Regions from separate parts of the Streptomyces sp. NPDC042336 genome, predicted to be linked through region 1. Evidence: riboswitches for the same ligand, from Rfam matches in the RefSeq annotation. Region 1 holds a riboswitch; the other holds the start of a gene.
The links. Region 1 has a riboswitch for cyclic di-AMP ahead of ACZ6IM_RS27830 (M23 family metallopeptidase). Riboswitches for the same ligand answer to the same signal wherever they lie in the genome.

Region 1 (6,725 bases):
ACAGCCGCAACCGGTTCGCGATCCTGCACCGGGTCGAGGACGCCAAGAAGGCGGAGACGAGGGCGGCCCGCATCGAGAAGTTCGTCGCCATGCTGGCGGAGGGGAAGAAGCTGTACTGAGGCCCCGGGGCAACCGGGCGGCAGACGGGTGCCGCCCGGCCCGCCCCCTCAGGCAGCCTCGTCCCCCGCGTCCGTGAGCGGTGTCACCGCTCACCCGCGAGGTCGAGATCCCCCTTGCTGGTCCCGGCCACCGCCCCGGCGGCCCGCGGGCGGCGCCACGGGTGGGCGATCGGCGCCGACACCCCGCGCCACCACGCCTCGACCGGCAGCTCCCCCGCCGGCTCGAACGGCTCCCCCGGCCGCGGGAACGCCACCGCCTGCCCCGCCTCCTCGGCCGCGTCCCGCGTCCACTCCCCCGGCTCCGCCCACGCGTGCGGCGCCAGGTTGAAGGTGCCCCAGTGGATCGGCAGCAGCGCGCCGTGCGGCCGGCCGCCCTGGAGGTCCAGGTGGGCGCGGACGCCCTCCTCGGGGGTCATGTGGATGTCCGGCCAGAACTCCGCGTACGCCCCGAGCTGGATCATCGTGGCGTCGAACGGGCCGTGCGCGGCGCCGATGTCGCGGAAACCGTCGAAGTAACCGGTGTCACCGCTGTGGTACACGCGGTGCTCGTCACCGGCGACGACCCAGGACGCCCAGAGGGTGTGCTGGGTGTTGCGCAGCCCGCGTCCGCAGAAGTGCCGGGCCGGGGTGGCGGTGAGGGTGAGGCCGCCGACGCGCGTCGACTCGTGCCAGTCCAGCTCGCGCAGCCGGTCGGGGGAGACTCCCCAGTGTTCGAGGTGGCCGCCGACCCCGAGCGGTACGGCGAAGACGGTGTCCGTGCCGGCCAGCGCCTTGATCGTCGGCATGTCCAGGTGGTCGTAGTGGTCGTGGGAGATGACCACGACGTCGACCGGGCCGAGGGCGGCGAGCGGCAGCGGCGCCGGGTGCAGGCGCTTGGGGCCGGCGAAGGGGAACGGGGAGCAGCGCTCGCCCCACACCGGGTCGAAGAGCACGCGTTGGCCGTCGATCTCGGCGAGCACGCTGGAGTGGCCCATCCAGGTCAGCCGGAGTCCGGTGGCGGGCGGCCGGGCGAGGTCGGCCAGGGTGGTGGCGTGCACCGGGACCGGTCCCTGCGGGGACCGGCGCAGCCGTGCCTCCTTGTTGAAGTAGATCTTGGCGAATTCGGCGGCCGATCCGGAGGGCCGGGTCCGGGCGGTGCCCCCGGGGTTCTGGAAGACGCCGTCGCGGAAGTGCGGCGATCTGCGGATGCGCGCCATGCGCTCACCGCTCGGGTCCACGCCGAAGGCCGCGGGCCGCGGCACGCTGAGCCCGGGACTCGGGGAACGGAAAGCGGCCACGGTACCTCCAGGTGGAGTGGTTCAGGCTCTCATTGTGGTCTTCTCGTCCTACGTCACCTCGAACGACGGACGGCACATCCGTGTTCCCCCGGCACACGGCGGCCGGGAAGGGCGTCACCGCACGTCCGGGCGCCTGTATAGGGTGACGTGCGTGGGGAGAGTCCGGTTGAGCGTGGCGGAGCGGCGCGAGGAGTTGCTGGGCGCCGCCATCGAGCAGATATCGGCGCGGGGCGTGGCGGCGTTGCGGATCGCCGACGTGGCCGCGGCGCTCGGCGTCAGCAACGCCCTGGTGCTCTACCACTTCGCCACGAAGGAGCGGCTGGTCGCCGCCGCGTTCACCCGCGCCGCCGAGGACGATCTCGCCCATCTGCGGGGGCTGCTGGCCCGTCGCACGTCGGCGCTGCGCCGTCTGCGGGCGGCCGTGCGGTGGTATGCGCCGACCGGTCCGGCCAAGGGCTGGCGGCTGTGGATCGAGGGCTGGGCGGCGGCGCCGCGCGAGCCCGCGCTGCGGGAGGTCACCCGCGAGCTGGACCGCCAGTGGAAGGCGGCGATCGCCGGGGTCATCGCCGAGGGCGTGGCCGCCGGTGAGTTCTCCTGCCCCGAGCCGGACGCCGCGGCCCTGCGGCTGACGGCGCTGCTGGACGGGCTGGCGGTGCAGCTCACCTCGTACACGGGCACCGTGTCACGGGCCCGGGCGCAGGAGTGGGTGGACGAGGCCCTGGCCCGGGAACTGGGCCTGGACCGGGCGGCCTTGACCCCCGCCCGCCGCTAGGAACCGCCGGCACGCCGCCCCGGCGAGTCGTGTCACGCACCTCGCTCCGTCCCGCCCGTCCGGCGACGCCGTCAGGCCACCGCGGCGATCCGCGTCTTGATGTCGTCCGGCGACAGGGTCCCCTTGGCGGTCACGTGGTCGCCCGACGACTCGCCGCGCAGCCGGCGCCCGATCCACGGCACCAGGTACTCGCGCGCCCAGTGCACGTCGTCGCGCCGGACGTCGAGCGTGCCGCGGGGCGGCAGCGGCGGCCACGGCTGGTCCGGGTCGGCCGGGACGCGCAGGCCGAGGGCCTGCCCCGCGCGCAGTGCCACGCGGGTGTGGCCCTCCGGCGACAGATGCAGCCGGTCGGCGTCCCACGCCCTGCGGTCCTGGACGCTGCGGAGCGACCACAGGTCGAGCACCGGGCAGCCGTAGCGGTCGGCGATGGCGCGGACGTGCCCGTTGTACGTGGCGATCTTGCCCCGCAGGTGCTTGAGGACGGGCACCCCGCGGGTGTCGAACCCGGTGGTCACCAGCACGGTGCCGGCCGCGGCGGTCAGCGCGGCCACCGCCAGTTCGAACCGCTCGGCGACCTCGTCGGGATCGGTGCCGGGCCGGATGATGTCGTTGCCGCCGGCCGCGAACGAGACCAGGTCCGGCGCGAGTGCGACGACCCGCGGGACCTGTTCCGCCACGATCTGGTCGAGGAGCCTGCCGCGCACGGCGAGGTTCGTGTACGTGAAGTCGCCCTCGGGGCGCCGGTCCGCGAGCAGTACGGCGAGTCGGTCGGCCCAGCCGACGAACGCCCCGTCGGGGCCGGGATCACCCACGCCCTCGGTGAAGCTGTCCCCCACCGCCACGTACGACCCGATCACTGCTCTGCTGTCACTCTTCGAATCGTCTGCCACATCGGCCCATGATTCACCCTGGAATGTGACCTACGCGACCGTAGGAAGGGGTTGACGGTCGGTGAGAAAGGCCACGCCTAAAGTGTTCGTCAATTCCGGAATACATCCGAGTATCGGGGGCCGGATACACCGAAGGCCGGACCCGGGGATCGGGGTCCGGCCTTCGGGGCGCGGCGGCCGCGCGGAACCGGTCGTCAGACGGAGACGCCGTGCGAGCGCAGGAACGCGATCGGGTCGATGTCCGAGCCGTAGTCCGGCGTGGTGCGGATCTCGAAGTGCAGGTGCGGGCCGGTCACGTTGCCGGTGGCACCCGAGAGGCCGACCTGCTGGCCCGCCGTCACCGACTGACCGGCGGAGACGGAGAGCGAGGAGAGGTGGGCGTACTGGGCGTAGTGGCCGTCGGCGAGCTGGATGACGACCTGGTTGCCGTACGCGCCGCCCCAGCCGGCGGAGACGACGGTGCCCGCGCCGACGGCCTTCAGCGAGGTGCCGGTCGGGACGACGAAGTCGGTGCCGGTGTGGTAGCCGCTGGACCACATGCTGCCGGACTGGTGGTACGGGGTACCGACGGTGCCGCCCTGGACGGGGGAGGTGTAGCCGCTGGTGGTGCCCGCGGACTGGGTGCCGGTGTTCGAGGAGTCCGAGGAGGAGGCCTTCTCGGCGACCGTCGACTTCTGGGCCGGCTTCTCGGCGGCGGGCTTCTCGGCGGACTTCTGCGCGGGCTTGTGCGACTGCGCGGAGGACGGCGCCGACGACTTGGCGGCCTGGCCGCCGATCGAGAGCTTCAGACCGGGGTGGATCAGCGACGGGTCGGAACCGACGGCCTCGCGGTTGTCCGCGTAGAGCTTCTTCCAGCCACCGTCGACGTGCTGCTCGTCGGCGATCTTCGAAAGGTAGTCACCGCTCTTCACGGTGTACGTCCGGGAATCCGAGTTCTTCTCGGCGCCGCTCGCGGCGGCCTTCTTGGCCGACGTGGGAACGGACTGCACGGCCTGCTCGGAAACGGAGTGCGCGGGGGCGGCGTTGGCGACGGCGGCACCCATCAGCGGGAGCGCGAGCGCGGCGCCACCGGTTCCGGCGACGGCGATGGTGCGGGTCAGGCGCATGGCCCTGGTACGGCGGTGCTTACCCTTCGCGGGCATGGCGAATTCCTCTCCGGCGCCTGCGAGGTGAGCTGTCGGGTGCGGGCTGGAGATGCCCGGCCGCGTCGGAACGCGGCTTTACCCCAAGCCGTTCCGGGAACCGGAACAGGCAGTTCTACCTGTGGGTCCCCCGCTCCTGCCGTGTACGGGTGGTCGATGAGTGCGGGCTCCGGTCGGCGGCAGGATTAGGCGTCCGTCCGGATCGGTGGTGAACGTAAGGGACCGGGACGCACACGGACAAGCGAGGGGTTCCCGCGACCGGTGTTCCGATTGATCCTTTACGGGAATAACCGGTAACCCTGTGTCGATTTCCATCCCGGCGCTTTTCCCGAACACCCCGGAAAACCAATCGAATTACGTGAACATGACGGGCCACGCACGGTCACGGATATGACGCTGCTCACGCACCACGCATTCACCCTCCGCCATTTCAGGTCCAGTTGTCATCAAGGCGCCAATTCGGACAGAAGACCCTTATCAGCCTGCAATACTCTTCGGAGTACGATTTCGCGCACAGGGGATGCCGTATCGTCGAGTGGTGCCCGCCGGCGAGCAGCGGCGGCGGGGCGGAGTGGGAGGAGCCCCCGTGACGCAGCAGGTCCCGTCGACCGAACCCGAGCTGACCGGTGTGCGCAACTTCCGGGACGTGGGCGGACTGCCGACCGTGGACGGGCGGCGGGTGCGGCAGGGGGTGCTGTTCCGCAGCGGCCACCTGGCGCACGCCACCGGGGAGGACGCCGCGTTCCTGGCCTCGCTGGGCCTGCACACGATCTTCGACTTCCGCAACGCGGCCGACCAGAAGCTCGAGGGCCCGGACGTCGAGCTGCCGGGCGTGCGCAATGTGAACCTGCCGCTGAGCGATCCGGCCGACGGCGCCGAGTTCTGGAAGATGGTCCGCGACGGAGACCTCGACCAGCTGCGCGAGATCCTCGCCGACGGCAAGGGCGCCGACCGGATGATCGGCTCCTACCGCTCGATCGTCACGGAGCGCACGGCGGAGCACTCCCGGATCCTGCACGCGCTCGCCGAGGACAGCGTCCCGGCACTGATGCACTGCGCGGCCGGAAAGGACCGTGCGGGGCTGTCCGTCGCCGTCACCCTGCTCGCCCTGGGCGTGGAGCGCGAGGCCGTCGTCGAGGACTACCTGAAGTCGAACGCCGCGCACCGCCGCTACAAGGTGCGCCGCAGCTCCACCGCGGCCTCGGCCTACTCCCCCGAGGTCATGGAGCTGCTCAGCCCCCTGTTCGACGCGCGCGCCGAGTACCTGGCGGCGGCCTTCGAGACCATCGAGGAGACGTGGGGCGGCGTCGACGCGTACCTGGAGAAGGGGCTGCGGCTCACTCCGCGGACGCGGGAGCGGCTGCGCGAGCGGATGCTGGACTGAGCCCGGGGGCGCCCGCTCGCGGACGGCGCTACTTGGCGCCCACCTCGAACAGCAGGTAGAGGAAGCCGCCGAAGACGTGCCCCAGGGCGATGTAGACGAGCAGTCGCACCCACAGGGCGCGCGGGAACTTGTCCTCCATGGTGCTCATGGCATCTCTCCAGGGTTCGGGCCGGGCGCCGGGCCGAGGCACAGCGCGGCTGTCGGGCTCCGCAGCAGGGTGTGGACGAAGAGCAGCTCGACCCCGTCGGGGTCCTGCGCGGCGATCCGGTGCGGGGTCATCGAGTCGAAGTGGGCACTGTCCCCCGCGGTGAGCCGGTGCTCGGTGTCCCCGAGGCGCAGCCGCAACCGGCCCCGCAGGACGTGGAGCCACTCCTCGCCCGGGTGCACGCGCACGACGTCGCCCTGGGAGCCGTACGGCACCTGGACGCGCAGGGCGTGCATGGCGCGGCCCGGCGCTCCGGCCCGGTAGTACGTCCAGCCGCCCGCGCTCGTGGGTTCCATGTCGGCGGCGCGCACGACGGCGTCCCGGTCGGCGGCGGTCTCGCCCAGCAGCTCGGCGACGGTCGTACCGTAGACACGGGCGAGGGAGAGCAGCATCGGGAGTGAAGGCTGGCGCTGACCGGTCTCCAGGCGGGACAGGTGGGCGGGCGACAGTCCCGCGGCGCGGGCCGCGGCCTCCAGGGTGAGGGCGGCCCGCCGCCGCAGCTCGCGCAGCTGGGGTGCGACGGTGGCGACCGGCCCCTCGGCGGGGCCGGTCTCGGAGGAGCTCATGCCTCCATTCAGCCCGAGCTTTGCCCTTGAGGCAAATTACTTGCCTCTGAGGCAAAAGATCCTCAGCGGTTGGCCACCGCCTGCTTGACCAGGGTCTTGCCGAAGTCCCACATCAGGCCGCCGCCGTTGTGCGCGTCCTCCATCACCTCGGTGAAGGCGTCGATGAACCGGTCGGCGTCGGCGGTGTCGATGATCAGCGGCGGGATCAGCTTGATCACCTCCAGGTGGTCGCCGGACACCTGGGTCAGGATCCGGTGCCGCTGCAGCAGCGGCACGACCACCATCTGCGCGAACAGCCCCTTGCGCGCGGCCTGCAGCATCGTCCAGCGGCTGCGCAGCTTCAGGGACCTTGGCCGGCCGAACTCGATGC
Region 2 (6,725 bases), on a different contig from region 1:
ACCGCCGCCGCTCCCACCGCGGCCGGTACCGCCGTGGGCGTATCCCTACGGCGGGGCGCACGGCGCGTACGGCCCGCGGACCGCACCCGCCACGTACGCCCCGCACCCCCTACAGGCCCCGTACGCTCCCTACGCGCCGTACGGACCCTCGCCCCAGGCTCCCTACGCGCCGTACGTGCCGTACAGCCCCCACCGGCCGTAGGTCCGCGTCGTCCGCGCGCTCAGGCGGACGCCCGTGTCAGTCGCGCGACCTCGTCCTCCGTCAGGCTCAGCCCGGCCACGCCCAGCAGGGCCGGCAGCTGCTCCACCGTGCGCGCGGAGGCGATCGGCGCCGCCACCGTCGGCTGGGCGGCGAGCCACGCGAGGGCGACCGTGGCGACGGGAGCGTCGTGGGCCTCGGCGATCTCGTCCAGCGCGGCCAGCACCCGGCGGCCCCGCTCGGTCTCCAGGTGCTTGGCCGCACCGCCCGCCCGCGGGCTGTCCACCTCCGTGCCGGGCCGGTACTTGCCGGTGAGGAAGCCGGCCGCGAGGGCGTAGTACGGCACGGCGGCGAGACCGGCCTGCTCGGCGAGGTCGCGCAGCTCGCCCTCGTAGGTGTCGCGGGAGACCAGGTTGTAGTGCGGCTGGAGGGCGACGTACCGGGCGAGGCCCTCGCGGTCGGAGAACGCCAGGGACTCCGCGAGCCGCTCGGCGGAGATGTTGGAGGCGGCGATGTGCCGCACCTTGCCGGCCTTCACCAGGTCGTCGAGCGCGCCGATGATCTCCTCGACCGGCACCTCGGGCTTGTCGAAGTGGGTGTAGTACAGGTCGATGTGGTCGGTACCGAGGCGGCGCAGCGAGGCGTCGGCCGCCGCCTTGATGTTCGCGGCGGACAGGCCGGGGTACTCGGGGTGCTGGCTGACCTTGGTGGCGAGGACGACGTCGTCACGGTTGCCGCGGGCCGCGAACCACTGGCCGAGGACGGTCTCGGACTCGCCGCCGCTGTTGCCGTCGACCCAGGCGGAGTAGGAGTCGGCGGTGTCGACGAAATTGCCGCCGGCCGCCGTGTAGGCGTCCAGGACGGCGAAGGACCGGTCCCGGTCGGCGGTCCAGCCGAAGACGTTGCCGCCCAGGGCGAGCGAGAAGACCTCGAGGTCGGAGGAGCCGAGTTTGCGCAGAGAAGTCATGTAGTGGTTCAACGACCGCACCGGAGCAGGCCATTCCGGCACCTGCGCAAAAATCCCGCAAACCGGCAGCCCTGACGTCGGGGGGTTGCCGTCAGGACCGCCGGGGTTCGGCGGGGCGCATCAAGGGGCGGGGTGGATCAGGGAGTGAGGCCCTTGCTCTGCAGCCAGGCCATCGGGTCGATGCCGGAGCCGCCGGCCGTGTGGACCTCCAGGTGGAGGTGGGCGCCCGTGACGTTGCCGGTGGCGCCGACGCGGCCGATGACGTCACCGGTGGTGACCTTCTGGCCGACGCTGACGCTGATGGAGGACTGGTGCGCGTACCAGAGCTCGGTGCCGTCGTCGAGGGTGAGCACGGTCTTGTAGCCGTACGAGCCGTCCCAGCCGGCCGACGTGATCGTGCCGCTGTGCACCGCCTTGAGCAGCGTGCCCGTCGGGGCGGCGAAGTCGAGACCGGTGTGGTGGCCCGAGGCCCACAGGGAGCCGGCCTGGTTGAACGTGGAGGAGATCGTGTACGAAGAGGTCGGCAGCGTGTACTGCTTGGCCAGCTTCGCGAGCCGCTCGGCCTCGGCCTTCTTCGCGGCCTCCTCCGCCGCCTTCTTCTTGGCGGCGGCGGCCTTGGCCTCGGCCTCCTTCTCCGCCTTGGCGGCGGCTTCCGCGGCCTTCTTCTCGGCCGCGGCGGCGGCTTCGGCGGCCGCCTTCGTCTCGACCTGCGCCTGCTGCTGCTCCGCCTGCGCCATGATCCGGGCCCGCAGCGACTCACCGGCGTCGGCGGTGCCGGTGCCCTCCGCGCTGTCGGCGGCTACGGCCTGGGTGATGCCGCTGAGCGGGGTGGCGGAGCCCTCGGGCTCCGAGGTGTCGTCGTCACCGGGCAGGAGCGAGCCGACGTTCGGCAGGTCCGGCACGGAGATGGACACCGGCGGCTTGCCGGTCTGCGCGCTGGCCATGCCCCCCGCGCCGACGGCCGCTATGACCCCGACGCCGAGGACGGTGGAGCTGCGGGCGAGCCCGCCGCGCTGTTTGGCGACGCGGTGCCGGCCGCGTACGGGGCGGATGGAGTCCGCGGTGGGATTCCACTCCTCCCAGGGGCCCTCTTCGGTGCGGTAGCTGTCGTAGCCGAAGGTGTCGGTGCCGTGCCCTGAGGGCACGGACGGGGCCTCGGGGGCAGGCCGGTTGGACGCCACGTGGGCGTACTCCTTTCCTTCCTTCCGCCTACCGGGTTAGCTGACGGGTTCGGAGCAGGAAGGTCTCCTACGGGCACATGCAGCCGTGTTGCCACGGCGTCAAACGCCCGATTCACCCCAATGTGGTGGTTCCCCGGTTCCCTTGCGGGATTCGGCGCGTGCGCACGGAGCCGCCTTCTGTGACGGCTGGGACGACCGCGCTGCGTTATCGAACGTTAATAGACACGAGGCTCCGATTCCAAGCCGTTCCTCTTGATCATTAACGGAAACGGCCGGGATGTAAGCCTCACTACCGGTGAAAACGGGGCGAGTTGACCGCGCCTCAGTATTCCCCTTCACGTCATGTTCTTCTGACGGCGCATCAGTTGTTATGCGGAGGGAGGTCACGCTGTCACGGCTCGTGACAGTGATCATGATCGCCTCGCCGTGGACGCCGTACGGCGAGCAGCGCCATGTCGTCCGCCATGCCGCCCCCGGAGTGCCGGCGCACGTCCTCGGCGAGGGTGTCGAGCAGGGTCGCCGGATGCCCGAAGACGCGGCCGGCCAGCCGCGTCTGCGGATCGTAGAACTCGCCCTTCGCGTCCCGGGCTTCGGTCAGTCCGTCCGTGTAGAGCAGCAGCGTGGCCCCACCGGGGAAGGCGACCTCCTCCGCCCGGTCGGGCCACACGCCCAGCTCGCCCATGCCGAGCGGCAGCGCCGACTCGCGGGCGGGCAGCGGGCCGAGGGTGCCGTCGGCGTAGAGCAGCAGGGGCGGCGGATGGCCGCGGTTGACGATGCGGACCGTGCCGCCACCGTGCGGGAGTTCGGCGAGTACGGCGGTGGTGAAGCCCTCGAAGGCGTCCAGTCCGTCGCGCCGGGTGCCCTCGCGCGCCAGCGCCCGCTCCAGTCGCTGCGCCACCGCCTCCAGCGTCGCCTCCTGTTCGGCGGCCTCCCGGAAGGCGCCGATCACCACGGCGACGGCGGCCACCGCGCCCATGCCCTTGCCGCGCACGTCCCCGACGATGAGCCGGACGCCGCGGGCGCTGTCCTGCACCGCGTACAGGTCGCCGCCGATGAAGGCGTCCGCCTGGGCGGCCTCGTAACAGACGGCGATCTCGAAGCCCGCGATCCGCTCGGCGGGCTGGGGCAGCACGGCGCGCTGGGCGGCCTCGGCGATCTCGCGGACGGAGACGAGGCGCTCGTCGCTGCGGCGGACCAGGCCGTTCACCAGGACGGCGAGCACGGCGACCGTCGCGATGGTGATCAGCTCGGTGAGGGAGTCGACGTAGTGGATGACGCCCTTGCCGAGCTGCAACCCGATGACCGCGGCGACCACGGCGACACCGGTGAGGGCGGTGCCGCGCCGCGAGTAGAGCGGGGCGGCGATCAGGGGCGCGGCCGTGTAGAGGGGCCCGGCGGTGAAGTACCTCGGGGTGAAGATGTCGTACAGGATGGCGACGACGATCAGCAGCACGGGGAGGGCGTGCACGAAGAGGCGCCTGTACCCGGTCCGCCGGCGTGGCGGTGGCGCGGGGGGCGACAGGGGCCGCGGTTCGTCGCCGAGGCCCGGGTCGGGCACGGGATCGCCGGGGAGCCGGCCGCCGGCTCGGGCGTACGCTCCCTCGTCGTCCACGTCACCTGGCCGCACCACTCGTCTCCCGCCACCCCGCACGTCCGCGCCGCTTGCCGTCCCGGACTCCAGGTTTCCCGGAGCGGGGGCGGGGGGCGAACGGTGAGGGGCCGACCGGATGACACGGACCGCGTGCGGAGACGCACCGAGGGCCGGAACCCTTTCGGATTCCGGCCCTCGGCCTTCAGTAGCGGGGACAGGATTTGAACCTGCGACCTCTGGGTTATGAGCCCAGCGAGCTACCGAACTGCTCCACCCCGCGTCGTTGTGTTCACCACTGTACGTCATCCACGGGGCGGAATGCACATCGGTATCTCCCCCGGCCCTCCCCTACCCCTCCAGATGGCGGTTCGGCGCCTTGGCCCGCTCCGCGTACCCGTCCAGTACGACGACGGTGGCGCCCGCCGCCGCGAGCACCCCGCTCCCGTCCGCCCCCGCCACGAAGGTGTCCGGCTCCCGCCAGGCGGTGACGACGCGGCGCACCCCGGCGTCGAGGATGAGCCGGGCGCAGGGTGCTGGCCGGGAGGCCCGGCGGGCACAGGGCTCCAGGCTGCTGTACACGGTGGCGCGGGCGAGCCGCGGGTCCTCGGGGTCGACCTTCGCGAGCGCCGCCTCCTCGGCGTGCACGACGGGGTCACCGCCCTCCCGCGAGAACCCCCGCGCCAGCTCGCTCCCGTCGGCGGCCACCACGACCGCCCCCACGCTGAACGCGGTGTCCGACGGCGGACACAGCTCGGCCAGCTCACAGGCGAGGCCCAGCCAGTGCCGGTCGGCGGCGGCGACCCGGTCACCGGTGCCGGGGGCGGTGGGCCGGTACCTCATCAGTACGACGTCCTCGATCCGCCGGGTCTCGACCAGCGCGAGCCGCCCGCCCTGGTAGGCGCCGGGCCCGAACAGCCGGGGCGCGGCCGTGTCCCCCACGAACAGCGGCGCGAGGACGAGCTGCAGCTCGTCGGCCAGCTCCTGCTGGAGCAACTGGGTGTGCACGGTCCCGCCCCCTTCGACCATGAGCCGCCGCACGCCCCGCCGGTCGTGGAGGTACTCCAGCGCGGCGTGCCAGCCGAGGTCCGGGCCCAGGGACACCACATCGGCCCCGGTCCCGAGCGCGCGGGCCCGCCGGGCACCGTCGTCCGTGGTCAGCAGCACCTTCTCCCCGCCCGTGTGCCAGAACCGCGCCGCCGGGTCCAGCTCGCCGCTGCCGCTGACGGTGACCTTGAGCGGGTACTCCGGCCTTCCGGCCGCGGTGCGGGCCGCCCGCCGCTCGGCCGAGTTCACCAGCAGCCGCGGGTTGTCGGCCCGGATCGTCCCGGCCCCGACCAGGATCGCGTCCGCCGAGGCCCGCACCTCGTCCACCCGGTCGAAGTCGGCGGGGCCGGAGAGCAGGAGCCGTTCGGGGCCGGTGTCGTCCAGGTATCCGTCGAGGGAGACGGCGGCGGAGAGCAGGACGTACGGGAGGGGCATGGCGGCACTCCGGTGGGACGAGCGGGGCGAGCGGACGGACTGGCGTGGAGTGCCGCCATTGTCGGTCATGGCCGGCGTGGGCCGGCGCACTCGCCGTCCGTCGCCGGCAGGGGGCCGCCCTCCGGCTGACGCCCCGCCTTGACTCTCCAGTGGCTGGAGACCGCAGGGTGGGCTCATGAACGGCGCGACGCCCCCGCACTCCATCGGTGAACTGTCGGCCCGTACCGGCGTGTCCGTACGGACCATCCGGTTCTACTCGGACACCGGACTGCTGCCCCCCACCGACCGCACCCCGGCCGGCTACCGCCGTTATGGCGAGGCGGCCCTCGACCGGCTCCACCTCATCTGCGTCCTGCGGGAGCTGGACGTCGATCTGACCACGGTCCGCCGTGTCCTGGACGGTGACCTCTCCGTCGCCGAGGTCGCCGCCGCACACGCCGACGCCACCGCCCTGCAGATTCGCGCGCTGCGGCTGCGGCACAGCGTGCTGCGACTCGTCGCCCGGCGCGACGCCGGCCCCGAGGAGACCGTTCTCATGCACCGGATCGCCCGCTTCACCTCCGACGAACGGCGGCGCGTGATCGCCGACTTCATCGCCGCGCTGGAGGCCGGCACGCCCCACGCCAGGGACGCCGCCGCTGCCCTGCGCGCCGCCCTGCCCGAACTCCCCGACGAACCCACCGACGCCCAGCTCGCCGCGTGGGTGGAGCTGGCCGGACTCGTCGCCGACGACGACTTCCGCGGGCGCATGGCCCGTGCGGCCCTCCCGCCCGCCGACGAGGACGTACTGCCGGGGGTGGCCCCCGAGGCGGCGGCGGACCTCATCCCCTACGTCCGGCAGGCCGTCGCCGGGGCCAGAGCGGCGGGCATCGATCCGGAGGGCGACGAGGCCGCCCCGGTCGTCGACGCCGTCGTGGCGCGCTGCGCCGCCGTACTCGACCGCCCGGACGGCCCGGAGCTGCGGGAGTGGCTGGCCGGGCGGTTCGAGGCGGGACACGACCCACTCGTCGAGCGGTACTGGCGCCTGGTCTGGACCCTCAACGACTGGCAGGTCGTCCCCGGCCACCTGCCCTTCCAGCCCTGGTTGGTCCGGGCCCTTCGGCGGCCCGGCCGGGTCAGCCCCAGTCGCCGTTGACCCAGGCGAGCAGGCGGGCGCGCTTCTTGTAGGAGCAGGGTGCGTGGTCGGCACCGGCCGCGGCATACGTGCGTGGGCCGCCCTGGAGGTCGTACCCGTAGTCGCTGGGGCCGTACTCGCCGTCCCGGTAGCCGTCCAGGTCGTCGGCCCAGTCGAGGATGCCGAAGTCCAGG

Region 2: it holds a riboswitch for cyclic di-AMP, as region 1 does, so the genes downstream of both, ACZ6IM_RS37920 (M23 family metallopeptidase) here and ACZ6IM_RS27830 (M23 family metallopeptidase) in region 1, are expected to answer to the same signal.

What each region holds. Positions count from the first base shown of each region.
Region 1 is NZ_JBVJEA010000014.1:206,163-212,887, forward strand. It holds gene ACZ6IM_RS27810 (YdeI/OmpD-associated family protein) at 1-119, shown strand, start outside; gene ACZ6IM_RS27815 (MBL fold metallo-hydrolase) at 203-1,396, opposite strand; gene ACZ6IM_RS27820 (TetR/AcrR family transcriptional regulator) at 1,548-2,168, shown strand; gene ACZ6IM_RS27825 (SGNH/GDSL hydrolase family protein) at 2,240-3,025, opposite strand; gene ACZ6IM_RS27830 (M23 family metallopeptidase) at 3,253-4,200, opposite strand; cyclic di-AMP (ydaO/yuaA leader) riboswitch at 4,203-4,362, opposite strand; gene ACZ6IM_RS27835 (tyrosine-protein phosphatase) at 4,787-5,584, shown strand; gene ACZ6IM_RS27840 (DUF6126 family protein) at 5,613-5,732, opposite strand; gene ACZ6IM_RS27845 (helix-turn-helix domain-containing protein) at 5,729-6,355, opposite strand; gene ACZ6IM_RS27850 (aspartate aminotransferase family protein) at 6,418-6,725, opposite strand, start outside.
Region 2 is NZ_JBVJEA010000033.1:43,796-50,520, reverse strand. It holds gene ACZ6IM_RS37930 (PrsW family intramembrane metalloprotease) at 1-202, shown strand, start outside; gene ACZ6IM_RS37925 (aldo/keto reductase) at 222-1,166, opposite strand; gene ACZ6IM_RS37920 (M23 family metallopeptidase) at 1,304-2,347, opposite strand; cyclic di-AMP (ydaO/yuaA leader) riboswitch at 2,358-2,514, opposite strand; gene ACZ6IM_RS37915 (PP2C family protein-serine/threonine phosphatase) at 2,739-3,815, opposite strand; tRNA gene ACZ6IM_RS37910 (tRNA-Met) at 4,145-4,218, opposite strand; gene ACZ6IM_RS37905 (dihydrofolate reductase family protein) at 4,287-5,417, opposite strand; gene ACZ6IM_RS37900 (MerR family transcriptional regulator) at 5,593-6,552, shown strand; gene ACZ6IM_RS37895 (hypothetical protein) at 6,533-6,725, opposite strand, start outside.